DNA from 2 places in the Variovorax sp. 22077 genome. Region 2 is predicted to be linked to the other one. Evidence: riboswitches for the same ligand, from Rfam matches in the RefSeq annotation. Region 2 holds a riboswitch; the other holds the start of a gene.
What was found. Region 2 has a riboswitch for glycine ahead of gcvT (glycine cleavage system aminomethyltransferase GcvT). Riboswitches for the same ligand answer to the same signal wherever they lie in the genome.

Region 1 (14,227 bases), on a different contig from region 2:
CCGGCCTTGAGTTCGACGCCGGCCTGCTGCGCCATTTCGAGCACGAAGCGCGCATAGCCGTGCCATGTCGTTTCACCGCCCGCAATCGCGTGATAGAGCCCAGCCTTGGCCGGATCCTGCAGCGTGGCGCGGATGGCATGGGCCGTCACGTCGGCCAGCAACTCGGCACCTGTGGGCGCACCGAACTGGTCGTCGATGACGGTCAGCTTGTCACGCTCCTTGGCCAGGCGCAGCATGGTCTTGGCGAAGTTGCCGCCACGCGCCGCGTACACCCAGCTTGTGCGGAAGATCAGGTGGCGCGGGCAGTGCTGCGCCACCAGTTGCTCGCCTTCGAGCTTGGTCTGCCCGTACACGCTGAGCGGGCCGGTCGCGTCGTCTTCCTTCCAGGGTTTGCTGCCGCTGCCGTCGAAGACGTAGTCGGTCGAGTAGTGCACCATCAGCGCGCCGATCTGCTGGGCGGCTTCGGCCACCACGCCGGGCGACGTGGCGTTGAGCTTGCGCGCGAATTCGGGTTCGCTCTCGGCCTTGTCGACGGCCGTGTGTGCTGCAGCATTCACGATCACGTCGGGGCGGACCTTCAGCACCGTCTCGGCCAATTGCTCCGGCCTGCTGAAGTCGGCGTGGAAATCGGTGCTGTCGAAGTCGAGCGCCACCAGTTCGCCCAGCGGCGCAAGGCTGCGTTGCAGTTCCCAGCCGACCTGTCCGCCCTTGCCCAGCAGCAGCAGCTTCATGCCGCGGCCTTTGCGTCGTATTGCTTCTCGACCCACTCGCGGTAGGCGCCGCTTTGCACGTTGCGCACCCACTCGGTGTTCGCGAGGTACCACTCGACGGTCTTGCGGATGCCGGTGTCGAAGGTCTCGGCGGGCTTCCAGCCGAGTTCGGCTTCGAGCTTGCGTGCATCGATGGCGTAGCGGCGGTCATGGCCGGGGCGGTCGGTGACGTAGGTGATCTGTTCCTTGTAGGGCTTGCCGTCGGCCTTGGGGCGCAGCTCGTCCAGCAGCGCGCACACGGTATTGACGATCTCGATGTTCGGCTTCTCGTTCCAGCCGCCCACGTTGTAGGTCTCGCCCAGTTTGCCGGCCTCGAGCACGCGGCGGATGGCGCTGCAGTGGTCCTTCACGTACAGCCAGTCGCGCACCTGCATGCCGTCGCCGTACACGGGCAGCGGCTTGCCGGCCAGCGCGTTGACGATCATCAGCGGGATGAGCTTCTCGGGGAAGTGGAACGGGCCGTAGTTGTTGGAGCAGTTGGTGGTGAGCACCGGCAGGCCGTAGGTGTGGTGCCAGGCGCGCACGAGGTGGTCGCTGGCGGCCTTGCTGGCCGAATACGGGCTGTTGGGCTCGTACTTGTTCTCTTCGGTGAAGGCCGGGTCGGTCTTCGAAAGCGAGCCGTAGACCTCGTCTGTCGACACATGCAGGAAGCGGAAAGCAGCCTTTTGGTCGGCCGGCAGCGCGCTCCAGTGGCCGCGCACCGATTCGAGCAGGCGGAAGGTCCCGAGCACGTTGGTCTGCACGAAGTCTTCGGGGCCGTGGATCGACCGGTCGACATGCGACTCGGCGGCAAAGTTGACCACGGCGCGCGGCTTGTGCTCGGCCAGCAGGCGGTCGACCAGAGCGCTGTCGCCGATGTCGCCCTGCACGAAGATGTGGTGCGGGTTGTTCTTGAGCGATGCGAGCGTCTCGAGGTTGCCGGCGTAGGTCAGCTTGTCGAGGTTCACGACAGGCTCGTCGCTGGTCGCGATCCAGTCGAGTACGAAATTGGCGCCAATGAAGCCAGCGCCGCCGGTAACCAAGATCATGGGGTCCCCTGAATGTTGAAGGTCATCGCCGTGTCGCAATGAACCTTAACGTTCGATTATCCCATTGGGCCAATTGGCGGAAACACAAGACGTTACCATTCTGTCCTCGGCGTGTTTACAATCGTTCGCGATACCGCAGGAGAGCGGGCCACCCCGGTGGCCCTACCGAAGGCGCAAACTCCCATAAACGCTCAGGTCGGCCCGACGAAGTCTTGGATTTCGGCAAGGGGTCAGTACTGCATCAACTGAAACGCCGTCTGGAGAGACGCCACTTCACGTGGCGCACCGAAGGAGCAAATTCGTTGCAATGGCGCAACGAATGAATCTCTCAGGTACCGAGGACAGGGGGAGCGGCAACTTGGACAGCGGTCGTCCAGTTGCTTACTATTAAACAAATAGTACTCACCCGATCGCCGTTCAAGCGCTGCAACCTCAAAGGTATTTGAAATGCGCGTGATCGTCCTCGGCGCCGGCCTGCTCGGCGTGACTTCGGCTTACTACCTCCAGCAACTCGGCCACGAAGTGACCGTGATTGATCGGCAGGCCACACCGGCCGCCGAAACCAGCTTCGCCAACGGCGGGCAGATATCCGTCAGCCACGCCGAACCCTGGGCCAACCCCAGCGCGCCGCTGAAGGTGCTGCAGTGGCTGGGCAAGGAAGACGCCCCGCTGCTCTTCCGCATGCGTGCCGACATGCGCCAGTGGCTCTGGGGCCTGCAGTTCCTGCGCGAATGCACGCCGGCGCGCACCCGCCACAACATCGAGCAGATCGTTCGTCTCGGCACATACAGCCGCTCGATGTTGCAACAGTTGCGCCGCGACACCGGCCTCAGCTACGACCAGCGCACCCAAGGCATCCTCCACTTCTACACGACGCAGAAGGAGTTCGACGGCGCCCTCGAGCCCGCCGAGCAGATGCGTGCCCTGGGCTGCGAGCGCCGGGTCATCTCGGCCGACGAGGCCGTGAAGATCGAGCCCGCCCTCGCCCACATCCGCCCCAAGCTGGCCGGCGCTACCTATACGGCCGAGGACGAGTCCGGCGACGCCAACCGCTTCGCGCGCGAACTCGTCGCGCTGGCCGCCGCCGCGGGCGTGAGGTTCCTGATGAGCCACACCGTGACCGCGTTGCGCGAGGCCGGCGGCAGCATCGACCACGTCGAGGCCACCGACAGCGAAGGCCGTTTCCAGCGAATCCGTGGCGACGCCTTCGTCCTGGCGATGGGCTCGCTGAGCCCGCTGTACGCAGCGCCGCTGGGCATCCGGCTGCCGATCTACCCGGCCAAGGGCTATTCGGTGACCCTGCCCGTCAAGGACGCCTCCAAGGCCCACCAGGTCTCGCTGACCGATGACGAATTCAAGCTCGTGTTCTCGCGCTACACCTCCGCATCGGGCGACCGCCTGCGCATCGCAGGCACGGCCGAGCTCAACGGCTACGACCGCGACCTGAACCGCGTGCGCTGCGAAGCCATCGTGCGCCGCGTCGAGGAGCTCTTCCCCGGCGCCGGCGACACCACCCAGGCCCAGTTCTGGACCGGCCTGCGCCCGGCCACGCCGAGCAACGTCCCGCTGATCGGCAAGACGAAGCTGCCGAACCTGTTCCTCAATACCGGCCACGGCACCCTGGGGTGGACGCACGCTTGCGGCTCGGGCAAGTCGATCGCGCGGATCGTGAGCGGGCTGGCGCCGGAGGTGGATTTCGCGTTCACGGGGATGCCGGCGCCCAGTCCCCGCGTTCCTCAGCCCGCTCTGGGCTGACGAGCCGGCAGGCCATGGATCACGCCTTGAAGGTGATCCAGGGCCTGAGCCGCACCGCGCAGCGGATCAGCCCGGCGCGTTCCTGCGCGTCGATCACCTCGCCGATAGGCTTGTAGGCCTGCGGCGCCTCTTCGATCCGGCGCTCCTCGCGCAAGGTCACGCATTGCCAGCTGGCCTGTTGGTCGGCAGTCGCGGGCCGCATCGCGCGCACCTGCTGCCGACGCATCCGCCGGCCGGCGCCATGGCTGCACGACCAGAGCCAGTCCTCATGCCCGAGCCCGGAAGCCAGATACGAGTAGTCGCCCATCGAGCCCGGAATAAGCGCCAGGTCGCCTGCATTCGCCGGCGTCGCTCCCTTGCGGTGGATGTTCATGCCGCGTTCCCGCAGCACGACGTTGTGCGGCACGTCCACCACCAGCTTCGACGACGAGGCACCGAGCAGTTCAGCGAAATCCTTCCGCACCAGTTCGGCCAACACGACACGGTTGGCCCATGCATAGCGTGCCGCCACGCCCATGGCCTCCAGGTATTCGTCGGCCAGCGGCCCCGCCAGACCGTAGAGACCGCTCTTCGGATGGCGCAGGCCGCCAGGCCACTCGGCGCGGGCGCGATCCATCCATCGCCCTCCCACGTGAAATCCGATGTCGCGCGAGCCGCTGTGGATCATCACGACCACATCTCCCGTCTTCAGGCCCGCACGGTAGGCCTCATGGCGGTCCAGGACATGGTCGACCACCTGCAGCTCCACGAAATGGTTGCCGCTTCCCGGTGTGCCGAGGCAGGGGTCACGGAACACCTCGTGGCGGCCGCCGATGTAGGCCTCGGGTGCATGCCGGGCACTGCCGCCGAAGCTCGCGAGGCCGATGCAGACATCGAGCTCGGCCTGCATCCGGTCGCGGTCGCACGACGACCACAGCCCGCCGCTGCGCACCGCCTCCAGGAAAGCCGAGGGGCCCACGTCGAACAGCGCCCTGAACGCCGTCGTATGCACCGGCACGTCGCGGCCGTTGTCGAGCAGGCTGCGCGTGAGCCTCTCGACCAGCCGCGTCCTGTGCGGAGCCACCTGGTCGAGCGTGAGCCCGGTGGTCAGCAGGCGCATGCCGCAGTTGATGTCGGTCCCCACTGCCGCGGGAATGACGAAGTCGGGGTCGGTCGCGACGACGCTGCCGACGGGCGCGACGGAGCCCGGGTGGAAATCGGGCGTCGCGCAGGCCTTGCACACGCCCTTCTCGCCGTCGGGCGAGCGCACGCTGGCGAATGCCAGCAACTGGTTCACCGCCTTTTCTTCCAGTGGAAGACTGGGCGGCAGGAGCACCGTGGCCTGCGAGGCCTCATGGTGCAGGTGATACACGCCATCACGGTAGTCGATGGCGATGCCGGCGCGCGAGAAGGCACGCTGGAGTCTGGAGAAGCGAGGATCGCTCATGGCTGCTGTTCCATTCGGGAAACCATGTCGGTTTCCTGCCTCGTCGCACTTTGCGTGGAGAGGCGAAAAAGATCGGCCGCGCTCGCGAGGGAGGCGATGCGCGGCTGGCTCTTTCTTGCAGCAGCAGAGATTCAAGAAAGCGGGCGGATTCTAGCGATGGTTCCTCCCGCCGAAAACTCGCCCGTCGCTTTTTCGCGTCGGGCGCCAGGTCAGTCGGGCGCGGTGAACACCGTCAACACCCCGGTATACCCATACAGATGGTGCCGCGCGATCTCCCCTGCGGCGAAGAAGCCCACCAGCGGCACGTCGCCCAGCGCGTGCCGCACGATCTGCAGCTCCGCCCCCGGCGCGCCGAAGTGCGGGCCGCCGCGGCCGGAGCAGCTCACGTACACGGCTCCGGCGATGCGCCGCGCGGGATGCGGCGCGGCTTCGGCCTCGCCAGCCGCCACGGCGCGTGCGGTGGCCAGCGTCTGTTCCTCGGGCTCCAGTTCCTCGCGGATTTCCGCGCAGATTCGCATCAGGTCGGCGCGCGCGGCCTGGGCGTTGCGGCGGCAGAAGGTCAGGCGCATGCCGGCTTCCGCGGTATCGGCGATGGCGATGCCGCGCCGCGTGGGGTCGAGTCCGATGATGTGGCGCACGAGCACGTCGGCGCCCAGGTCGCCGGTGCGGCGGATGCCGTCGCTGCCGGCGTCGGCCAGGCCGACCAGGGTGTTGCGCACCGCTTCGATGGCCTCCTGCGGGCGTTCCAGCGACACCTGCAGGTCGGCCAGCAGCACGTCGAGCGCAGGCTCGCCGTCGAGCTTGAGCAGCAGGTTGCCGTCGGCCTCGGTGATCTCGCGTTCGCGCACCGCGCCCGAGCGCAGCGGCTGGCAGCCCTGGGTGACGCGCGACACCAGCCGCACGCCTTCGCCGAAGACCACGCCCGAGAGCCCGCCCGAGAACACGCCGCCCGCGGCGCCATGGCCACGGATGTTGCCGTTGCCGCCGACGGCGAACTGCAGCGCGCCGCCGCGTCCCGACGAAAGTCCGCCGAACAGGTAGCCGGTGTCGGTGCGCCCGGCCATCTCGCCGATCAGTTCGGCGAGGTCGGGCGTGGCGGGGTCGGCGTGCACCAGCGCCGTGTGCGCCTCGAAACCGCTCATTTCCGAATTGCCCAGGGGCGCGACGCCGGAGAACACGCGGTACTGGTCGCTCGGCAGCGCGCACAGCATCAGGGTCATGCCGGGTTCGTCGAAGTACTCGGCGTTGTTGGCCGACACGCCGAGGCCGACGGTGCCCGACCAGTCGGTCACCTCGGGCAGCTCGGCGCTCAGGTGGTCGAGGATGTCCTGCGCGTCGCCGGCGTAGTGGTCGGTGATGTAGAGCAGCCCCAGCGTGGGCGCGGAGGCGTAGTCGGGCAGCGCCATCTGCGCCCGCAGCTGCGCGAGCACGAGGCCCGCGGCCATTCGCCATTGCGGATGGGTGGCATGACCGGAGGGAAAAAGCTTCATGATGCGTGCCAACCCGTTCTTGAAAAATGGATGTGTGTATGACGTCAGCGTCGCGCGGAGGTTCGCTTGCGCGCGGCGGCGGACGTCTTCTTCTTGGCGGCCGGAGCCGTCGTCTTCGCAGACTTCTTCGCGGCGGCCGGCTTGCGGGCCGCCGCCGGCTTGCCCATGACCGAGCCGACCGCATCGGCCAGCGGTTGCGCCATGGACGGCATCTTCAACTGGGCCGCGTCCTGCAGCGCCGTGCTGGCGATCTGCTGGAACTGCTCGGTGAGCGAGCCCCACCACTGCATCGGGTCGACCACGCCTGCACTCTCGCCCGCCGTGGCTTTGGCCTTGGAGGCGGCGGGCTTGCGGGTGGGCTTGCTGGGCGGGGGAGCGGCTTCTTGAGCCTCCTCCTCGGGCGCCTCTTCGTTCTCGACTTCCTCGGGCTCCCGGGGTTCGGGCTCCGGCGCAGCCCTGGAGGCCGCGGCCGCGGGCGCCACGGCTGCTGCGGCGGCGGTCGCCTGCCTGGTGAACGCGCTGGCGATGTCCTCCATGCGCACGTTCATGCCGCGCAGCGTCGAAAGCGTCATCTTCTGCACTTCGAGCGCCTGGATGGTGGCCTTCAGCGCATGGCCGTTCTGCTCGAGCCAGTACTGCACCGTCTTGAGTTCCTGGATGCGCTTGTCGACCTCCTCCACGCTCAGCGTGGGCGCGACCCAGCTCGCGAGGCTCGGGATGCCCGGCACCGAACCGTTGCCCGAGGCAGCGCCGCCGGCGAGGTTCTTCAGGAAGTCGAATCCGGGAACGAACTGGCTGAAGTCGAAGGGCTTGCTGGCGTTGCTCATGCGAGGAGGTCTCCTGGGGTGCTGGGTATGGGTTTTCTTGTGCTGCCAGCTTACTCCAAGCCTCCGGCGTTTGACCTTTCCGTGCCGCCTTTTCCCAACGTGCCGTCCAACTCGAAAGCCCCTCCGCGGGACACCACGAAACCGGCTTTGCCGGGCCGTCGGAATGGCCCCCGGCAAGGCAAGGCGCGCGCGGCGCGAAGTGGGCGACGCCTGGTGGCGAGCCAGATCAGACTTCGCTTCGGACCTTGCTGAAGACCTTCCAGAAGGCCGCGTCCTGCGAGGTGGCGAAGTTGATCCGCATCATGGTGCTCGGCGGCCGGCGCGCATGGAAGAGCGACCCGGGCGCCAGCAGGTAGCCCTGGTCGAGCATGCGCTGCGTGAGCGCGTCGGTGTCCACGCCGGTGTCGACCCAGCCGAAGAGCCCCGCCGGCTCCGAGGCGAAGGTGCAGCCGTGCGCCATCGCCAGCTTCACCGCCCGCCCCCGCGCACCGTCGAGCCGGATGCGTACGCGCTCGGAGTGCCGGCGCAGCTGCCCCTGGTCGATGCACCACGACAAGGCCCGCTCGAACAGCGTGGGCGAGGTCAGCGTGGCCAGCAGCTTGGTCTCGAGCAGCTGCTCCTTCAGGTCGGGCGGCGCGGCCAGGAAGCCGATGCGCCAGTTGGGCGCGAGGATCTTCGCGAAGCCGCTGACGTAGATGGTGCGCTGCAGCCCGTCGAGCGCGCTCAGCCGCGTGGCGTGCTCGGGTGCGAGGTGGCTGTAGGTGTCGTCCTCGACGATGTGGAAGCCGTGCTCGTTGGCCAGCTTGAGCACCCGGTGCGCGCTGCCCGGCGTGAGGCTGTAGCCGGTGGGGTTGTGCAGCACGCTCACGCTGACGAAGAGCTTGGGGCTGTGCAGCTTGCAGTACTGCGCCATCACTTCCAGGTCGGGCCCGTCGGCGCGGCGCGGCACCGGCAGGATGCGCATGCCCAGCGCCTCCAGCCGCGCGAACTCCAGCGCCCAGCCGGGCTCCTCGACCATCACCGGATCGCCCGGGCGCAGCAGCGTGCGGCTCACGATGTCCAGCGCGTGGGTGGCGCCCACGGTGGTCACGATCTGGTCGGGCGAGGCCGGCACGTTGATGCCCACCAGCTTCTGCGAGAGGCTGCGCCGCAGGCTCATGTCGCCGGCCGGCTCGCCGTACTGCAGCGACAGTTCCTGCAGCGCGGCTGTATTGGTCATGCGCCGCACTGCCGTGGGCATGAAGGTCGACGCCATCCAGTCGGGCGGGAACACGCCCATGCCCGGCTGCGGCTTGTCGCTCGGGCGGTGGAACATGCTGCGGATCAGGGAGCTGGCGTCGGCCGGCACGCGCGAGGCCATCATCTGCACCGCGATCGCTGCGGGCACGCCCATCGCGCCGTCGGCGCCGTTCGCCGAGCGGGCGTCCTGCGCAGGAGCGGAGTCGCGAACGTAGAAGCCGCGCTGGCGCCGGGCTTCGACGAGGCCCTGCGCCAGCAGCTGGTCGTAGGCCGCGACCACGGTGTAGGGGCTCACGCCCTGCTGACGCGCGCACTCGCGCACCGAGGGCAGGCGCGCGCCGGGCGGCAGCAGCCGGGTGCGGATGCGCTCGGCCAGGCGGTCGGCGAGCTGCCCGGTCAGCGACTGTGTGGAGGTGCGTGTGAGCATTCGTCGTCCGGGATCTGCCGGATTCCCTGGCTTCTGTGTCGAAGGAGTGACCAATACAGATTGCCCGATTGTTTGATTATCTGTACTGGAACTGTAATGGTCTCAAGTTTAGAGTGTGTGTCATGAACTGGCAAGAATTCACCGCGCTGCTGGTGCTGGCCACGGCGATGAGCTTCTCGCCCGGCCCCAACACCACGCTCTCCACCGCCCTGGCGGCCAACGGCGGCCTGCCGCGCGCCATGCGCTTCGTGGTCGCGGTGCCGGTGGGCTGGACGCTGCTGCTGGCGCTGTGCGCAGCCGGCATCGGCGCGTTGGTGGTGGCGGTGCCTTCGCTGCGGCTGGCCATCAAGGCGCTGGGCATCGGCTATCTGCTGTGGCTGGCGTACAAGCTCAGCGGCAGCGCGACGCTCGGCAAGGCCGACGGCAAGAGCCTGTCGGTGGGCTTCGGGCAGGGCGTGATGCTGCAGTTCGTGAACATCAAGGCCTGGCTGCTGGCGCTCACGCTGGTGGCGGGCTGGATCGCCGGGCAGCCCGACGCGCTGCACCGCTTCGCGATCGTGGCGCCGGTGATGCTGGCCTATGCCTTCGTCAGCAACTTCGCCTACGCGCTGGTCGGCGCCATGCTGCGCGACTGGCTGGCCAAGGGCTCGCGGCTGCTGTGGTTCAACCGCGCAATGGGACTCGTGCTCGTGCTCACCGCCTGGTGGATGGCGGGCGTATGAGATCGGCTCACCCCCAGGCTTCGCGCACTTCGTGTCGCTCCGCCACCCCCCTTGCAGGGGGCAATACCAGCGGCCCGGCCGAGCCGGTTCCGCGGTATTCCCCGACGGCGCACCGCCCGGTTTCAGCGGCACCTTTCTCGGGGAGGTCGCCGACATGAAGAACATCAAGGACGAAACTCTCGGCATGTGGCTGGGCGTGGTGGGGGTGGCGATGTTCGCCATCACGCTGCCGATGACACGCCTGGCCACCGGCTCGCAGGACGCGCCGCAGCTGTCGCCGTGGTTCGTGACGCTCGGCCGCGCCGCGCTGGCGGGCCTGCTGTCGGCCGTCTTCCTGCTGGTCACGCGCTCGCCGCGCCCCGCTGCGCACCAGTGGAAGCCGCTGGGCATGGCGGTGCTGGGCAACGTCATCGGCTACCCGCTGCTGCTGGCCTACGCGCTGCGCGTGGTCACGGCCAGCCATGCGGCGGTGGTGACTGCCCTGCTGCCGCTGGTCACGGCCGCCGTCGCGGCCTGGGTGCTGCACCAGCGCGCGCGGCTGGGTTTCTGGCTCTGCGCCGTCGCGGGCAGCCTGCTGGTGGTGGTGTTCTCGGTGCTGCGCGCGAGCCAGGGCGGTCATGGCTTCGGCTTCGAATGGGCCGACCTGCTGCTGGTGGGCGCGGTCGTCGCCGCCTCGCTGGGCTACATCTACGGCGCGCAGGTCACGCCCTCGCTGGGCGCCGAGCGCGTGATCTGCTGGGTGTGCGTGATGGCGCTGCCCGTCACGCTGCCGGCCACGCTCGCGCTGTGGCCCACGCAGCCGATCGCCACCACCTCCTGGCTGGGCTTCGTCTACGTCGGCATGTTCTCGATGTGGATCGGCTTCTTCGCCTGGTACCGCGGCCTGGCCCTGGGCGGCGCGCTGCGCGTGAGCCAGACGCAGCTGCTGCAGCCCTTCCTGTCGATCCTGGCCTCGATCCCGATCCTGGGCGAGCCGCTGGACGTGGTCACGCTGGCCTTCGCCGCAGCCGTGGTGGCCACGGTGGTCATCGGCAAGCAGCTGTCGCAGCCCGCGCCGGCACCCGCCCGGGGCCGGCACGACAAGCGAGCCCATGTCGTGTACCGTGATTGACCCGCGCCGTGCGCGCCCCCGAACATCCGAATCTCACCTCACCGCCTGAAAGAAGAAAGCCATGAACTGGAAACTCGCCGCCCGCGCCGCCAAGATGAATCCCTCGGTGCTGCGTGAAATCCTCAAGGTCACCGAGCGCCCCGGCATCATCAGCCTGGCCGGCGGCCTGCCCTCGCCCAAGACCTTCCCGATCCAGGCTTTCGCCGACGCCTGCGCCGAGGTGCTGCACAACGACGGCCAGGCCGCGCTGCAGTACGCGGCCAGCGAAGGCTACGCGCCGCTGCGCCAGGCGGTGGCCGACATGCTGCCGTGGGACGTCGACGCCTCGCAGGTGCTCATCACCACCGGCTCGCAGCAGGGCCTCGACCTCGTGGCCAAGGTGCTGATCGATCCGGGCAGCAAGGTGCTGGTGGAGACGCCCACCTACCTCGGCGCGCTGCAGGCCTTCGGCCCGATGGAGCCGCACCCGGTGGGCGTGGCCAGCGACGACGACGGCGTGATCGTCGACGACCTCGTGCAGAAGGCGAAGGACGCGCGCTTCATCTACCTGCTGCCCAACTTCCAGAACCCCACCGGCCGCACCATGACGGAAGAGCGCCGCGCCGCCGTCTCGGCCGCCGCTGCCGCCGCGGGCCTGCCCATTGTGGAGGACAACCCCTACGGCGAACTCTGGTTCGACGAGGCTCCCCCGCTGCCGCTGGCCGCGCGCAACCCCGAGGGCGTGATCTACCTGGGCTCGTTCTCGAAGGTGCTGGCCCCCGGGCTGCGCCTGGGCTTCCTGGTGGCGCCCAAGTCGATCTACCCGAAGCTGCTGCAGGCCAAGCAGGCCGTCGACCTGCACACGCCGATCTTCACGCAGCGCATGGTCTCGGCGGTGATGAAGGACAAGTTCCTCGACACTCACGTGCCCACCATCCGCGCCCTCTACAAGCGCCAGCGCGACGCGATGATGGCCGCGCTCACCCGCGAGATGAAGGGGCTGGACGTGAAGTTCAACGCGCCCAAGGGCGGCATGTTCCTGTGGGCCCGCCTGCCCGAGGGCGTGGACACCGTGAAGCTGCTGCCCAAGGCGGTGGAGCGCAACGTGGCCTTCGTGCCCGGCGCGCCCTTCTACGCCGGCGAAGGCGATCCGCGCACGCTGCGCCTGTCGTTCGTGACGGCCAGCGTGGAAGAGATCGACACCGCCATCGCCGCGCTCGCGCAGACGCTGCGCGAGGAACTGGCGCTGCTCGGCGAGAAGACGCCGGCCGTGGCGCAGGCCTGATACCACGACCCAGGAGCCACCGTGATCGGTCTCGCGACGCTCTCGCTCTTCCTGCTCGCGGTACTGGCGCTGTTCCTGTCGCCGGGCCCGAACATGGCTTTCGTCCTCTCGCACGGCGTGGCCCATGGTCCGCGCGGCGGTTTCGCGGCGGCCATCGGCATCTCGGCGGCCGACCTGGTGCACACGCTCTTCGCCGCCACCGGTGTCACCGCGCTGGTGGCGGCCTGGCCGCCGTCGTTCGACGTGCTGCGCTATGCGGGCGCGCTGTACCTGGTGTGGCTCGCGGTGCAGGCGCTGCGCAGCGGCGGCCTTCGCATGGGGGCGCAGGCGCAGCCCGCCGGCTTCGGCCGCATCGTGCGAATGGCGCTGCTGAACAACCTCGTCAATCCGAAGGCGCTGCTGTTCTTCATGGTGTTCCTGCCGCAGTTCGTCGACCCCTCGCGCGGCAGCGTGCCGCTGCAGCTGGTGCAGCTGGGCGTGGTGCTGTCGATGGCGGCGCTGGCCTTCAACACGCTGCTGGGCGCGTGCAGCGGCCAGATCGGACGCTGGCTGCACAGTCGCCCCGGCGCGGCGCGCTTCCAGAGCGGCCTGCTTGCGGCCGTGATGCTGGGGCTGGCCGTGCGCCTGCTGTTCCTCGACCGCCCCTCGCCCCGCTGAAGAGGCCTTCTCATGAATGTCCTGAAGATCGCAGCCTTCTCCGGTGGAGAGACGGGCGGCAACCCAGCCGGCGTCGTCATCGCCGATGCGCTGCCGCCGGCGGCGCGGATGCAGAGCGTTGCCGCGGAAGTCGGTTTCTCTGAAACCGCGTTCGCGGCTCCCGCCGATGACGCTGGCAGCTGGCGCGTGCGCTACTTCGCGCCGCAGTCCGAAGTGCCCTTCTGCGGCCACGCGACGATCGCGCTGGGCGCCGCGCTGGCGATGCAGCGGGGCGACGGCGTGTTCCCGCTGGTGCTCAACCAGGCGCGGATCACCGTGGAAGGCCGGCGCAACGGCAGCGTGGTCGAGGCTGCGCTGCAGTCGCCACCCACGCGCAGCGCCGCTGCGTCGCCCGGGTTGCTTTCCGAGGCGCTCGCCCTGTTCGGCTATTCGCCGCAGGACCTCGATCCGCGCATCCCGCCGGCCGTCGCCCATGCGGGTGCCGACCATCTGGTGCTGGCCCTGGCAAGCCGCGCGGCGCTGTCGGCGATGCACTACGAGCTGGAGGCCGGCCGCGCGCTGATGGCTCGCGCCGGGCTCACGACCATCGTGCTGGTCTTCGCCGAGACCGCGCAGCGGCTGCACACGCGCAACCCCTTCGCGTCCGGCGGCGTGTACGAAGACCCCGCCACCGGCGCCGCCACGGCCGCGCTGGCCGGCTACCTGCGCGACATCGGCTGGCCGCACGGCGGCGCCATCGACGTGGTGCAGGGCGAGGACATGGGCATGCTGTCGCGCCTGCACGCCGACATTTCGCCCGCGCCAGGCAGCTCGATCCGCGTGTCGGGCACGGCGCGCGTCATGCGGGACTGAACAACCGAAGAATCGAGAAGAGAAAGAAAGAGACCAAACATGCTCAACATCTGGGGCCGCATCAGCTCGATCAACGTCCGCAAGGTGGTGTGGTGCGCGCAGGAGCTCGGGCTCGACTTCCAGCGCACCGAGGCCGGCGGCAGGTTCGGCGTGGTGCAGACGCCCGAATACCTCGCGATCAATCCGAACGCCATGGTGCCCGCCATCGACGACGGCGAGGGCGCCGAGCGCGTCACGCTGTGGGAGTCGAACGTGATCGTGCGCTACCTCTGCGCGAAGCATTCGCACGGCAACCTCTATCCGGCCGAGCTGCCCGCGCGCTTCGACGCCGAGCGCTGGATGGACTGGCAGCAGACCACGCTCAACCGCGCGAGCCGCGACGCCTTCGTCCAGTGGGTGCGCACGCCGCCCTCGGAGCGACAGCCCGCGCTCATCGATGCCTCGGTGCGCGACAGCGAAGCGCTGTTCGCGATGCTCGACGCGCACCTCGCGCGCCAGCCCTACATGGCCGGCCAGCGCTTCACCATGGCCGACATCCCGGTCGGCTGCGAAGCGCACCGCTGGTTCGGCCTGCCCGCCGCCGAATACCGCCGGCCGAGCTGGCCGAACGTGGAGCGCTGGTACTCCGAACTGCTTTCCCGACCGGGCACGCGCGGCGT
Region 2 (14,227 bases):
TCGAGTTCCAGGTGCTGCCCAACGGCGAGCGCCGCATCGACGAGGAGCAGGAGCGCGAAAGCCGCTTCCTCGTCGGCGAGATGGTCGCCTCGGCCGCGCAGCAGCTGGGCGTGCCGCCGGAGCGCGTGATCGTCGGCGGCTTCAGCCAGGGCGGGATCATGGCGCTGTCGCTGCTGCTGACCAGGCCCGCGAGCGTGCGCGCCGCGATGGTGTGGCACAGCCGGCTGCTGCCGCAGGTGGTGCCGCACATCGCGCCGCCCGAGGCCTTCGAGGGCAAGGCGCTGTGGGTGAGCCACGGCAGCGCCGACAACGTGATTCCGCCGAGCGCGGCGCAGGCCACGCGCGAGCTGGCGCGCACCCTGCCGCTGGCGCTGTCGGGCACGGACTTCCCCGGTGCGCACGAGATTCGCCCGGCCGAGCTGCAGGCCACGCTGGCGTGGCTGCAGTCGCTGAGCGCGCAGCCGGGCTGAACCTGCCGAGCTTCTTGCTGAACTTCGGCGCGACAGCCGCGTCACAGGGCGTTACGACGAGGCGGGCCGGCCATGACCCGATCTGGTGCACCATAGCCGCTCGCCTTCCTGACACTCCAGCACAAGGAAACCGCCCGTATGTCCGACAGCGACAACCGCGACACCCGCGACGCCCCCGAGTTCAGACCCCGCCGTGAAACGCCCATCGGCACCATCGTCGTGGGCGTGCTCGTGCTGCTCGCAGCCGCGTTCTTCGGCTGGCGCTGGTATCAGCAGCAACAGCAGAAACCCGCCGAGCCCGTGCCGGTGGCCGCCGCACCCAACGACGCGCCTGCTGCACCGCCGCCTGCCGCAGCGCCCACGGGCCCGCAGAACCCGGTCGATGCGCTGGCGCAGCCTGACCCGGCATTGCCCAAGCTGGCCGATTCCGATGCGCGCGTGACGAAGGCGCTGAGCGAGCTTCTCGGCGCCAAGAGGGTCGCCGAGTTCCTGCGGCCCGACGGCATCGTGCGGCGCTTCGTCGCCACCGTCGACAACCTGCCGCGCGAGCACGCGCCGCCAAGCGTGTGGCCGGTGCAGCCCGCGGGCCAGCGCTTCATCACCGAGGGGCCGCAGGGCGGGGTGCAGACCATCGCCGCCAACAACGCGGCGCGCTACAACGGCATCGTGCTGCTGGCCGAGTCGGTCGATCCGGCGAAGGCCGCCGCCGTGTATGCAAAGCTCTATCCGCTGTTCCAGCAGGCGTACGAAGAACTCGGCTATCCGGGCCGCTACTTCAACGACAGGCTCATCGCCGTCATCGACCACCTGCTGCAGGCGCCGGAGCCCAAGGGCCCGGTGCAGGTGCGGCTTGTGGAGGTGAAGGGCGACGTGCCCTCGCAGCGCCCTTGGGTGCGCTACGAATACGTCGACCAGCAGTTGGAGTCGCTCTCCGCGGGCCAGAAGATCCTGGTGCGCATGGGGCCCGAGAACGAGCGCAAGGCCAAGGCCAGCCTGCGCGGGCTGCGCCAGCAGATCGCCACCGGCGAGATCGCGAAGAAGAAGCAGCCCTGACGGCGGGGCTTGCCGGCGCCGTGGGCCTGCTCCGGCGCGCGATGTAGGCCCGCACCGATTGCACGGCTCCTCGGGGTCGCCGAGCCTTGGCTGGTCGAAAACCAAGCTCGGAGACACACCCATGAACCTGATGAGCGTTGACCTCTACCAGAGTGCCACCGATTCGGAGAAATTCCTCGCGCTTCCCGCGGGCACCGACCCGGCCGAGCTGATGGGCCCGATGACCTTCGACCAGGACTACGCGCAGGTCAGGCGCTACCGCGAGGCATTCCAGTTCGATCCATCCGAGCCCTACGCGGGCGTCAACGCCGCGAAGATCGCGGCGGACATCCTGACGGTAAAGTGGGCGACCTACCGCCGCGAGCCTTCGCAGTAGAAGGCTTCGCAGGGCCTTTCGCTCAAGCCTCTTCGGCCTGCTCGCTGTACTCGCTCACCGGCACGCAGCTGCAGAACAGGTTGCGGTCGCCGTAGACGTTGTCGACGCGGCCGACGGGCGGCCAATACTTCGCGGTCTTGAGCGAAGCCAGCGGGAAGGCGCCGAGTTCGCGCGAGTAGGCGTGGCTCCACTCGCTGCCCAGCAGGCTGGCGGCCGTGTGCGGCGCGTGCTTGAGCGGGTTGTCTTCCTTCGGCCAGACGCCTTCCTCGATGCGGCGGATCTCGCCTCGAATGGCGATCATCGCGTCGATGAAGCGGTCGAGCTCGGCCAGCGGCTCGCTCTCGGTCGGCTCCACCATCAGCGTGCCGGGCACGGGGAAGCTCAGCGTGGGCGCATGGAAGCCGTAGTCGATCAGGCGCTTGGCCACGTCTTCGGCGGTGACGCCGCTGGTGTCCTTCAGCGGGCGCAGGTCGAGGATGCACTCGTGCGCGACGTGCCCGTTGGGGCTCGCGTACAGCGTGGGATAGTGGTCCTTCAGGCGCGCGCTGATGTAGTTGGCGCTCAGGATGGCCGTCTCGGTCGCGGCCTGCAGGCCCTTGGCGCCCATCATGCGGCAGTACATCCAGCTGATCGGCAGCACCGCCGCGTTGCCCAGCGGCGCGGCCGACACCGCGCCCACGCCGTTGGAAGGCACGCCAGCCGTTGCGTGGCCCGGCAGGTAGGGAACGAGGTCTTCGACCACGCAGACGGGGCCGACGCCGGGGCCGCCGCCGCCGTGCGGGATGCAGAAGGTCTTGTGCAGGTTCAGGTGGCTCACGTCGCCGCCGAACTCGCCCGGCGCGGCCACGCCGACCAGCGCGTTCATGTTGGCGCCGTCCACGTACACGCGGCCGCCGTGCGCATGCACCAGCTCGCACAGCTCCTTCACGCGGGTCTCGAACACGCCGTGGGTGCTGGGGTAGGTGATCATCACCGCGGCCAGGTTGGCGCTGTGCTTCTCGCAGGCGCGCTTGAGGTCGTCGATGTCGACGTTGCCCTGCGCGTCGCAGGCCGTCACCACCACCTGCAGGCCGACCATCTGTGCGCTGGCCGGGTTGGTGCCGTGCGCGGAAGACGGAATCAGGCAGATGTTGCGGTGGCCCTGGCCCTTGGCCTCGTGGAAGGACTTGATGGCCAGCAGGCCCGCGTACTCGCCCTGCGAACCCGCGTTGGGCTGCAGGCTGATGCCCGCGTAGCCCGTGGCCTCGCACAGCCAGGCGCGCAGCTGGGCGTCGAGCTGGGCATAGCCCTGCAGCTGGTCGGCCGGCGCGAAGGGGTGGATGTTGGCGAACTCGGGCCAGGTGATGGGGATCATCTCGCTGGTCGCGTTGAGCTTCATGGTGCAGCTGCCCAGCGGGATCATGCTGCGGTCGAGCGCGAGGTCCTTGTCCGACAGGCTGCGGATGTAGCGCAGCATCGCCGTCTCGCTCTTGTGGGTGTTGAACACCGGGTGCGTGAGGAATGCGCTGGTGCGGCGCAGGTCTTCGGGGATCAGCGGCGTGGTGTTGCCGGCGAGCTCGTCGAAGCGCGGCGCCTGCGTGCCGGCGGGCGCGAACAGGGCCCACAGCATTTCGACGTCGGCGCGCGTGCTGGTCTCGTCCAGCGAGATGCCCAGGTGCTGCTGCAGGCGTTGGCGCAGGTTGACGCCTGCTGCCTGCGCGCGCTCGATGATCGCCTGCGTGTCTTCGCCGGTGCGGATGGTCAGCGAGTCGAACGCGGTGGCATTCACCGGCTCGCGGCCCATCTGCGCGAGGCCCTTGGCCAGCACGGCGGTGAGGGCAGCCACGCGCTGCGCGATGCGTGTGAGGCCGTCGGGCCCGTGGTACACGGCGTACATGCTGGCCACCACGGCCGGCAGCACCTGCGCGGTACAGATGTTGGAGGTGGCCTTCTCGCGGCGGATGTGCTGCTCGCGCGTCTGCAGCGCGAGGCGGTAGGCCGGCTGGCCGTGCGTGTCGACGCTCACGCCCACCAGGCGGCCCGGCAGCGAGCGCTTGAACTCGTCGCGGCAGGCCAGGTAGGCGGCGTGCGGGCCGCCGTTGCACAGCGGCATGCCGAAGCGTTGCGTGGTGCCGCAGACGATGTCGGCACCCCATTCGCCCGGAGGCGCGAGCAGCGTCAGCGCCAGCAGGTCGGCCGCGACGATGAAGGCCGCGTCGCACTGGTGCGCGTGGCCCGCGAGCGGACGCAGGTCGTGCACGTGGCCGGTGGTGGCAGGGTACTGCGCGAGCACGCCGAAGAAGGCGCCGCTCACCATCAGGTGCGGCAGCGTTTCCGACACGGTGCTCACCTTGACCTCGATGCCCAGCGGCGCGGCACGGGTCTTGATGACCTCGATGGTCTGCGGATGGCAGTCGCCCGAGACGAGGAACACGTTGCTCTTGCTTTTCACGCTGCGCTTGGCGAGCGTCATGGCCTCGGCGGCGGCGGTGGCCTCGTCGAGCATCGAGGCGTTGGCGATGGCCATGCCCGTGAGGTCGCACACCATCGTCTGGAAGTTGAGCAGGGCTTCCATGCGGCCCTGCGAGATCTCGGCCTGGTAGGGCGTGTAGGCGGTGTACCAGGCGGGGTTCTCGAGGATGTTGCGCAGGATCACGCCCGGCGTGTGGTTGCCGTAGTAGCCCTGGCCGATGAAGTTGCGCAGCACCTTGTTCTTCGACGCCATCGCCTTCAGCTCGGCCAGCGCGTCGGCTTCGGTCACCGGCGCGGGCAGGCGCATCGGCCTGGCACGGCGGATGGCGGCGGGCACGATGCCGTCGATCAGCTCCGCGCGCGTTTCCGACCCGATCGCCGGCAGCATGCGCGCCTCGTCCGCCGCATCGATGCCGATGTGGCGGGCAATGAATTCTTCGGCGTTCTCGAGTTCTTGCAGGGTGGGGAGGGCAGCGGGCTTCGACATGGCAGGGCTGGTGATAAGAGCTTGGGGCGGGGGAGCGGGGTCAGAACGCGGAAGTCGCGAAGGTTTTGCAGAGGTCGCGGAAGGAGAACCAGGAGTTGATTCGGTTTCTTCTGCGACTTCTGCCTGGTTCTTGTATTCCTTCTGCGTTCGGCTGTCCGATTTCTGGGATCAGGACTCGGCAGCGAACTTGTCGTACGAGGCCGCGTCCAGCAGCGCGTCGAGCTGCGAGGGGTCGCTCAGCTTGACCTTGAAGAACCAGCCGGCGGCCAGCGGGTCGCTGTTGGCGAGAGAGGGGTCGGCGCGCAGCGCTTCGTTCACTTCGGTGATCTCGCCCGAGACGGGCATGAACACGTCGGCGGCGGCCTTCACCGATTCGACGACACCGGCGACTTCGCCCTGGGCGAAGGTCTTGCCGATCTCGGGCAGGTCGACGAACACCACGTCGCCCAGCGCGTCCTGCGCATGCACGGTGATGCCGACGGTGGCCGCGTCGCCTTCGGCCGACACCCATTCGTGGTCCTTGGTGTACTTGATGCTCATGGTGGAAAAACTCCTCGTGGAAAAAATGTTTCGGGGTACAGAGCCTAGCCGTTCAGCCGCGGTAGTAGCGGGTGGGCACGAAGGGCATGGTCGACACCTCCATCGGCACCGGCTTGCCTCGCACGATGGCCTGCACGCGCGTGCCGGGTTCGGCGAACGCGGTGGCCACGTAGCCCATGGCGATGCAGCGGTCGGCCGTGGGGCCGAGCAGGCCGCTGGTGACGAGGCCGATGTCCTGGCCTTCGAAAGACTGCAGCACCGTGTCGTCGCGCACCGGAATGCGCTCCAGCGCCACGAGGCCCACGCGCTTGCGCTTCAGCGTGTCGTGGTCGGTGCGGCCGGCCGCGCCGGCAGTGGCCGTGGCGAGCTGCGCAAGCACCCTGGCCGCGCCCGGAAAACCGCCTTCGCGCGCACCGCCCGCGCGGCGCACCTTCTGCATCGCCCAGTTGAGCGAGGCCTCGACGGGCGTGGTGGTGGTGTCGATGTCGTTGCCGTAGAGGCACAGGCCCGCTTCGAGCCGCAGCGAATTGCGCGCGCCCAGGCCGATGGGCTTGACCTCGGGCTGGGCCAGCAGCAGGCGGGCGAGGCGTTCGGCGTCGGATGCGGCCACCGAGATCTCGAAGCCGTCTTCGCCGGTGTAGCCGCTGCGGGTGACGAAGGCCGCAATGCCGCCGATCTGCACAGCGCCGCCAGTCATGAACACGAAGCGCTCGACGCCGGGCGACAACCGCGCCAGCGTGGCCGCGGCCTGTGGGCCCTGCAGCGCGAGCAGGGCATGGTCGGGCAGGGGGCGCACCTCGCAGCGCGAGCCGATCTTCTGCTGGATGTGGGCGATGTCGGCCGCCTTGCAGGCGCCGTTGACGATCACGAAGATCGAGCCGTTGCCCTCGTTGAAGAACATCAGGTCGTCGAGGATGCCGCCCTCGTCGTTCAGCAGCAGGCCGTAGCGCTGCTTGCCGGCGGGCAGGTCGATCACGTCGACGGGCATCAGGGTCTCGAACGCGGCCGCGGCGTCGGGGCCGACCAGGCGCAGCTGGCCCATGTGTGAGATGTCGAACAGACCGGCCGCGTCGCGCGTGTGCTTGTGCTCGGCCATCAGGCCGGCGGGGTACTGGACCGGCATCGAATAGCCGGCGAAGGGCACCATGCGTGCGCCCAGCTCCAGGTGGAGGTCGTACAGCGGCGTCTTGAGAAGTTCGGTAGCGGATGCGGAGGAAGCGGCCACGGGGCACTCCAAAGGGGCAGTCGAAATCCATGACGCAAGCCATGGGCCACCCCTGCTGTCCGCTTTACCTGAGAGATTCGCCCCACGATCGGGGTTTGCTCCTTCGGTGGGCCGCTGCCTGTGTTTGGCGGCGGCCTCTCTCCAGCAAGGAAACGCCGGTTTTCACCGGCGCCTCGTCAGTCCTTTTGCCTGAGCGTTCGGGGGAAACTTCCCCCTGCGCCTTCGGCGGCCCCGGCATGCGGGGCTCTCTCCTGACCCCGGGGAGTGTAGTGGATCGCGCGGCATGGCCGGCGATTCGGGCTTTTGCGATCAGCGCGCCCACAGGTACCAGCCCCCGGCGGCGACCGCAATCCACACCGCCACGGCCAGCGCGGCGCCCCAGCGGCTGGTCGGCCTGGAGCCGGCACGCTGGATCCAGGCATCGGCCTGCAAACGGCATTCGGCGAGGACGGATGCCGGAATCAGCCTGATCGTGAGCCAGATCAGCCCCGGCAGCAGCAGCACGTCGTCGACGTAGCCCAGCACCGGCACGAAGTCGGGGATCAGGTCGATCGGGCTCAGGGCATAGGCCACCACGAACACGCCCAGCGCCTTGGCATACCAGGGCGTGGCGGCGTGCCGGCAGGCGAACCAGAGCGTGACGCCGTCGCGCTTGAGGCGCCTGGCCCAGTTGCGAAGCCGCTCGGACAGCGCGGGTGGGGGACGCGAGGAAAGATTCACCCGGCGATGGTGTCACAGCCCCGGCCGGGGTCTTCAGTGAATCACTTCGGCCGGCGGCAGCAGCCGGTCGATGCGCTCGCGCAGCGATTCGGCGCGCTCCACGCCGGCGGTCTTCTCGATCTCGGTGAGCATCAGCGCGGCGATGGTCAGCATCGCCTCGCGGTCGCGCGCCTCGCGCAGGGCGTCGCGCATCTGCAGTGCGAACTTCGGGTCGCGGCGCACGAACATGCGCTCGCAGATGTCGAACAGGAACATGCGTGTGGTCGCCAGCGAGCGCTTGCCGTCGAAGGTGTCGGCGGCGGTGGCGACCTGGATCGGCTCGACGGCCGGGATGGGCGAGGGCGCGGGCTGTGCGGGAGGCTCGGCCGGTGCGGCTGCAGCCTTGGGGCCCTGCAGGTAGCCCTTGTCGATCAGCGCCTGGATCGTCCGCTCGGCTTCATCGCGGTTGGGGAAGAGGGGACTGAAGTCGGTCAGGGAGCGCCGGCCGTCGGCCATCAGCAGCAGGGCGCGTTCGCGCTGGGTGAGCGTGCGCTGTCCGCCCTGGAGTTCGTTGCGCGCCTTGTCGGTCTTGGTGGGAAACATGGCAGCCACAGCCTTGGGGAAACGAAGGCTGCAGCATGGTTGCAAGCGGTGACACCTTCGTGAACCGTTTGGCTTACAGGGCCATTGGTCCGGGCGCCTGCATCATCCGCCCGCGCCCTCCTTGCGGATGAGCCAGCGGCCCCCGACGCGCTGAAGCTCCAGCGTCTTGCGGCTCTTCTCGCGCAGCTTGTCGGCGCTGTAGGTCTGCTGGAAGCTGGCGGTGGCCGCCTGTCCCTTGAGGCTGATGACGAGGCTGTCGATCTCCACGCTGATGGCGGCCTTCTCCTCGATGCGGGCGCGGCGGTCGGCCTCCCATGCCTTGCGGTCCTGGCCGCGCGGCGGGGTGAAGTCGGGCGCGTAGGCGGCGAGGTAGCGAGTCACGTCGCGTGCGGACCATGCCGCGGCCCAGGCGCGCACTGCAGACTCGACTTCACGGATGCCTGCTGCGGGATCGGCCGGCGCGGCGGCGGCTGCCGGCGTCGTCGGCGCTATTGGCGCTACCGGCGCTCCTGGCGCTACCGCCGTCGTCGGCCCGGCGCCGAAGGCAGCCGGAGCCAGCAGCGTGCTCCCCAATACGCAGCTCAGGAATCGATTCATGGCGCAGTGTCCCTCCTTGTCGTTTCGCCGGCCCTTCGGCCCTGCGCCCGATTCTGGCAGCGAACATGCGCCGGGCCGCTTTCAGGCGGCGGCTCCCTCGGCGTCGACAGGCATCGTCTGCATGGTGCGATTGCGCAGCTGCAGCGCGAGCACCGCCGCCACGCACAGCAGGCAGAGCACGGCGGTCAGCGTCACGCCGAGGCCGCGCGCGTCCGACAGCATGCCGAAGAGCGGCGAGACCAGCCCGCCCACCGACAGCGCCAGCCCCAGCGCGATGCCGCTGGCGGTGGCCGGGTTGCGCGGAAGGTAGTCCTGCGCGAGCGTCACCTGCGCCGCGAAGGGCAGGAACATGCACAGGCCGAAGAGTCCGGTGCAGGCCAGCGCCCAGCCGGCGCTCGGTGCGAGCACGATGCCCGCGAGCGAGGGCAGCGCGAAGAGGTAGCCCGCGCGGATCGTGCCCATGCGCCCGATGCGGTCGCCCAGCCACCCACCGAGCAGCGTGCCGACCGCGCCCGCCGCAGTGAACGCGGTGAGCGCCGCCGCGCCCTGGAAGGCCGAGCCGTGCAGGTCGCGCGTGATGCGCAGCGACAGCATCGACATCACCGTGACGTATGGGATCGACCAGCCCACGATGGTCGCCACCAGCAGCCCGAAGGCGCGCCAGTCGTTGTGCGGCTTCATCAGATGGTCGCCGGCCTTTCGCGCCCCCGCGGCGGCACTGCCCGAGGCCGCTCCGCGCCGGGTGTTCACGACGAACCACACCAGGCCCATCGCCAGCGCGGGCACGCCCAGCAGGTAGCTGCGCGACAGGCTGCCGCCGCCCACGGCCGTGGCCGCCAGCACCGGCGCGAACGAGGCGCCGATGGTGCCGCCCACGGAGAACACGCTCATCGCCTTCTGCGAGCCGCCGCCGGCCGCGCGTGCAGCCACCGTGGCCGGCGGGTGGTAGGCCGCGATGCCCAGGCCGCACAGCGCCATCGCGATCCAGGTCAGCAGGTAGCTCTGGCTCAGCCCCGCCAGCACCACGCCCAGCGCTGCCACCAGAAAGCCCGTGGGCACCAGCCAGCTGCGCGGGTGGCGGTCGGCGTACAGGCCGAACAGCGGCTGCACCACGCTCGACAGGCCGGTGGCCGCCAGCATCAGCCCGCTGACGGCGGTGTAGCTGTAGCCGCGCTCCAGCACCATGAACGGCAGCAGGGCGGGCACGAGGCCCTGGTAGAGGTCGTTGACGGCATGGGTGCCGGTGAGCAGCCCGAGTCGGCGCTTGTTCATGACGGATGCTTCTTTCGTTTGCGGTAGGAGTGAAAAAAGCATCGTAGGAAGCCGTGAGAAGATGTTCCTGCTACGAATTGGCAAGCATCGTCGAGAAATGGACAAAGCGATCGACCTCCGCCCCGAGCAAGGCGAATCCACCCCGCGCGCGGTCGCGGTGCTGGCGACCGACCCTGCCGGCAACGCCTTCATTCCGCCGCACACGCACCGGCGCGGCCAGCTCATCCACGCGATCTCGGGCGTGATGCTGGTGAGCGCCGCCGCCGGCAGCTGGGTGGTGCCGACCGGCCGCGGCGTGTGGGTGCCCGGCGGCATGGAGCACCGCATCCGCATGGCCGGCGAGGTTCGCATGCGCACGGTGTTCGTCGAGCCGGGCACGCGTGCCGACCTGGGCAGCGAATGCCGCGTGATCCACGTCGGCGCGCTGCTGCGGGAGCTGATCGTCACGGCCGTGTCGCTGCCGCTGGACTACGCGCCGGGCAGCCGCGACGAGCGCGTGATGGAGCTGATCCTCGACGAGATCGAGGCCGCGCCGGCGCTCTCGCTGCATGTGCCGATGCCGCGCCATGCCCGGCTGGCCGCGTTGTGCGAGGAACTGGTGCGCGATCCTTCGCTGCCCGCGACGCTGGAAGAGTGGGCCTTGCGCCTGCACATGAACACCCGCACGCTCGCTCGCCTGTTCCAGCGCGAGACGGGAATGAACTTCGGTGCGTGGTGCCGGCAGGCGAGGCTGCTGCTGAGCCTGCCCCGGCTGGCAGCGGGCGCGTCGATCCTGGAGGTGGCGCTGGCCCACGGCTACGAGAGCCCGAGCGCCTTCACCGCCATGTTCCGGCGCACGCTGGGCGTGCCGCCGAGCCAGTACCTGCACCGGCCCGGCTGAGCGCCGGCGGTCGAGGTCGCGGCGCTACTTGAACCCGAGCGTGTGCGGCAGCCAGGTGCTCAGCGCCGGCACGAAGGTCAGGATCAGCAGCACCGCGCCGTGCGCCCACAGGAACGGCACAAGCTCCTTCACCAGCGCCGTCATCGGCACCTTCGATACGTTGCAGGTCACGAACAGCAGGCCGCCCACCGGCGGCGTGATCATGCCGAGCGTGAGGTTGAAGATCACGATCATCGCGAAGTGCACCGGGTCCACGCCCAGCTTCACCGCCACCGGCGCGAGGATCGGCGCCAGCACCATCACGCCCGGCAGAGGCTCGATGAAGATGCCGAAGAGCAGCAGGAAGATGTTGACGATGATCAGGAACATCCACGGCGAGAGGTTCATGCCGATCAGCCACTCGGCCATCTGCTGCGGGATGCCCTCGATCGTCAGGACCCACGCGAACGACGCCGACAGCCCGATGATGATCAGCACCGAGGCCGAAAGCAGGGCCGAGCGCGAGAGGATGTCCGGCAGCGCCTTCCATTCGAGCGTGCGGTAGACGAACTTGCCGCACACCAGCGCATAGAACACCGCCACCACCGAGGCCTCGGTGGGCGTGAACCAGCCCGCGCGCATGCCGCCCAGGATGACCACCGGCAACAGGATCGCGGGAATCGCCTTCCACGTCGTGACGAGGATCTCGCGCAGCGGCGGCGTCTGCCCGTCGCCCTTGTAGTTGCGCTTCTTCGAGACGTGGTAGTTCACCAGGCACATCGCCACCGCGATCAGGATGCCCGGCAGGATGCCCGCCGCGAACAGCGTGCCGACCGAGACCGTCTCGTCCTGCAGCGCGTAGATGATCATGATGATCGAGGGCGGGATGATCGGCCCCACGATCGCGGTCGAGGCGGTGAGCGCCGCCGCGTAGGAGCGGTCGTAGCCGGCCTTGTCCATCATCCTGATGAGCATCGACCCCGGCCCCGCCGCGTCGGCCAGCGCCGAGCCCGAGATGCCCGAGAAGAAGGTCAGCGACACCACGTTGGTGTAGCCCAGCCCGCCGCGCCGGTGGCCCACGAACTGGCCTGCGAAGCGCAGCAGCACCTCGGTGAGCGAACCGCCGCTCATCAGCTCGGCGGCCAGGATGAAGAAGGGCACCGCCATCAGCGGGAAGCTGTCGATGCCGGTGAAGGTTTCCTTCAGCAGCACCATCAGCGGGTAGTTCTCCGCCAGGATCAGCGTGGTGACGGTGGAAAGGCCCAGCGCGAAGGCCACCGGCACGCCGATGGCCAGGAACACGCAGGCGGAGACGATGAGAACGAGGCTTGCATCCACGGTCGTTCTCCTTACAGCGACGCGCTCGCGTTGGCGTCGAAGTGCGCGTCGGACGCGAACTCGCGCCTCAGCACGTAGCCGCGCACCACCAGCAGCCAGTGCACGACGAGCAGCACTCCGCCGAACAGCATCGCGCTGTAGATGTAGGCGAAGGGAATCTGCGTGACGGCCGTGAGCTGGAACATCGTGCGCTGCATGTAGAGCCAGCCGTACCAGACCATGAAGCCGAAGAAGGCGAACAGCAGCCCGGCGACGACGATGCGCAGCGCGATGGCCGCGCCGCGCGGCAGCGCGTCCTGCAGGTTCTCGACCGCGATGTGCCCGCCGTAGCGCAGCACCGGGCCGGCGCCCAGGAAAGTGAGCCAGATCATCATGTGGCGCGACACCTCCTCGGCCCATTCGAGCGATTGGCTGGTGGTGTAGCGCAGCACGACGTTGGTGAAGATGATGACCGACATGGCGGCCAGCAGAAGAATCAGCGCCCAGCGGTTGGCGGCGAGAAAGTAGCGCTCGAAGGCTTGCACTTTGAGTTGTTCTCTGTTGTTTCGGGAGAGAAGAAAAACGAAGCGCCCGGCGCACGCATGCGTACCGGGCGCGTTGCCGGAAGGCCGGCTCGGACGGCTTACTTGACGTCCGAAATCTTCTTGATGTTGTCCGCGCCGAATTCCTTGGCGTAGCTCACGTACGCCGGCTTCAGCGCCTCGCGGAAGGCGGCGCCGTCGACGGTACGCGTGACCTTCATGCCGTCCTTCTCGAGCTGGGCGATGCCGTTGTTCTCGTCGTCGTTGACCTTCTTGCGCTGGGCCACGGCGGCTTTCTTCGCGGCCTCGGTGAACACCTTCTTGTCGGCGTCCGAGAGCTTGTTCCACACCTTCGGCGACAGCAGCAGGAGCGCCGGCGAGTAGACGTGGCCGGTGAGGGAGAGGTGCTTCTGCACCTGCGAGAACTTCGAAGCCAGGATCACCGGAATCGGGTTCTCCTGCCCGTCGACCGTGCCCTGCTGAAGTGCGCCGAAGAGCTCGGGGAAGGCCATCGGCGTAGGCAGGATGCCGAAGGTGCGGTAGCCGTCCATGTGCACCTTGTTCTCCATGGTGCGCATCTTCAGGCCGGCCGCGTCGGTGGGCTTGACGATGTCGCGCTTGCTGTTCGTCATGTGCCGGAAGCCGTTCTCCGTCCACGCCAGCGCGATGATGCCCTTGCTCGGGAACTTGGTCAGGATGTCCTGGCCGATCGGGCCGTCCATCACCTTGCGCGCGTGGTCGTAGTCGCGAAAGAGGAAGGGGATATCGACGATCTTCACCTCGGGCACGAAGTTGCCCACCGGGCCGGTCGAGGTGTTGACCAGGTCCTGCGTGCCGAGCTGGATGGCCTCGATCTGCTCGCGCTCGCCGCCCAGCGCCGAGTTGGCGAAGTGCTGGCACTTGTAGCGGCCTTGCGTGCCCTTCTCGATCTCCTCGCAGAACACCGTGGAGCCCACGCCGTAGTGCGACTCCTTGGAGGTCGCGTAGCCGATCTTGAGAACGGTGGGGGCCTGGGCGAAGGCGGAAGTGCCCAGGGCGAGCGAAAGGCAGGCGGCGGCGATGTGGCCGAGTTTCATGATGTCTCCGGGGTTGAAGTCAGGTGCGCGTCAGGCGCACCTGACTATGCAACGCTGGGGAGCTTCACCGCGTCGGGATTTTCACGGACGTATTCCCGGATCACTGCCTCGAAGCTGTCGTCGGCGGTCAGCCCCAGCGCCCCGGCGCGCGCCGTCTCGAAATGCCCCGGCCAGGTCTTCACGATGCGCATGATCGTCGGGTCGGGCGTGCGGTCGAGCAGGGCGGTGGCGGCCTTGCCGGCCACGCGCTCCAGCGCCGCGGCCATCTCGCCCACCGTGGTCGGCAGCGAGGGCAGGTTCAGCGCGGTGCGCGGGCCCCATTGCGCGTCGCTCGCCTCGGCGGCGCGGATGATGCCCTCGATGGTGCGCGAGGGCGAAGCGATGGCTACGGGCGTCTCGTCGGGCACCGGGCAGGCTGCGCGCAGGCCAGCTAGCGGCTCGCGGATCATTCCGCTGAAGAAGCCCGAGGCCGCGCCGTTGGGCTTGCCCGGACGCACGCTCACCGTCATGAGCCTCACGCTGCGCCCGCGCACGAAGCCCTTGCGCGTGAAGTCGGCCACCAGCTGCTCGCCGATGAATTTCTGGATGCCGTAGCTCGTCTGCGGCGTGGGCAGCGTGTGGTCCTCGATCACCTTCGGCAGGGGCTGCTCGGGCGAGTCG

Region 1: another riboswitch for glycine. It lies ahead of ACTJLF_RS26545 (D-amino acid dehydrogenase); the one in region 2 lies ahead of gcvT (glycine cleavage system aminomethyltransferase GcvT).

What each region holds. Positions count from the first base shown of each region.
Region 1 covers NZ_JBQEQC010000022.1:73,246-87,472, forward strand. The annotation lists gene rfbD (dTDP-4-dehydrorhamnose reductase) at 1-731, opposite strand, end outside; gene rfbB (dTDP-glucose 4,6-dehydratase) at 728-1,798, opposite strand; glycine riboswitch at 1,925-2,028, shown strand; glycine riboswitch at 2,046-2,153, shown strand; gene ACTJLF_RS26545 (D-amino acid dehydrogenase) at 2,246-3,553, shown strand; gene ACTJLF_RS26550 (RtcB family protein) at 3,573-4,979, opposite strand; gene ACTJLF_RS26555 (FIST signal transduction protein) at 5,189-6,469, opposite strand; gene ACTJLF_RS26560 (PhaM family polyhydroxyalkanoate granule multifunctional regulatory protein) at 6,514-7,296, opposite strand; gene ACTJLF_RS26565 (aminotransferase-like domain-containing protein) at 7,523-8,962, opposite strand; gene ACTJLF_RS26570 (LysE family translocator) at 9,085-9,684, shown strand; gene ACTJLF_RS26575 (DMT family transporter) at 9,839-10,795, shown strand; gene ACTJLF_RS26580 (aminotransferase-like domain-containing protein) at 10,857-12,059, shown strand; gene ACTJLF_RS26585 (LysE family translocator) at 12,081-12,716, shown strand; gene ACTJLF_RS26590 (PhzF family phenazine biosynthesis protein) at 12,729-13,568, shown strand; gene ACTJLF_RS26595 (glutathione S-transferase family protein) at 13,608-14,227, shown strand, end outside.
Region 2 covers NZ_JBQEQC010000024.1:51,352-65,578, forward strand. The annotation lists gene ACTJLF_RS27780 (alpha/beta hydrolase) at 1-470, shown strand, start outside; gene ACTJLF_RS27785 (DUF3014 domain-containing protein) at 609-1,523, shown strand; gene ACTJLF_RS27790 (hypothetical protein) at 1,645-1,899, shown strand; gene gcvP (aminomethyl-transferring glycine dehydrogenase) at 1,922-4,837, opposite strand; gene gcvH (glycine cleavage system protein GcvH) at 5,006-5,377, opposite strand; gene gcvT (glycine cleavage system aminomethyltransferase GcvT) at 5,430-6,602, opposite strand; glycine riboswitch at 6,648-6,757, opposite strand; glycine riboswitch at 6,778-6,858, opposite strand; gene ACTJLF_RS27810 (YkvA family protein) at 6,912-7,322, opposite strand; gene ACTJLF_RS27815 (hypothetical protein) at 7,356-7,904, opposite strand; gene ACTJLF_RS27820 (L,D-transpeptidase Cds6 family protein) at 8,007-8,501, opposite strand; gene ACTJLF_RS27825 (MFS transporter) at 8,583-9,773, opposite strand; gene ACTJLF_RS27830 (AraC family transcriptional regulator) at 9,871-10,653, shown strand; gene ACTJLF_RS27835 (TRAP transporter large permease) at 10,678-11,970, opposite strand; gene ACTJLF_RS27840 (TRAP transporter small permease) at 11,982-12,494, opposite strand; gene ACTJLF_RS27845 (TRAP transporter substrate-binding protein) at 12,593-13,567, opposite strand; gene denD (D-erythronate dehydrogenase) at 13,612-14,227, opposite strand, start outside.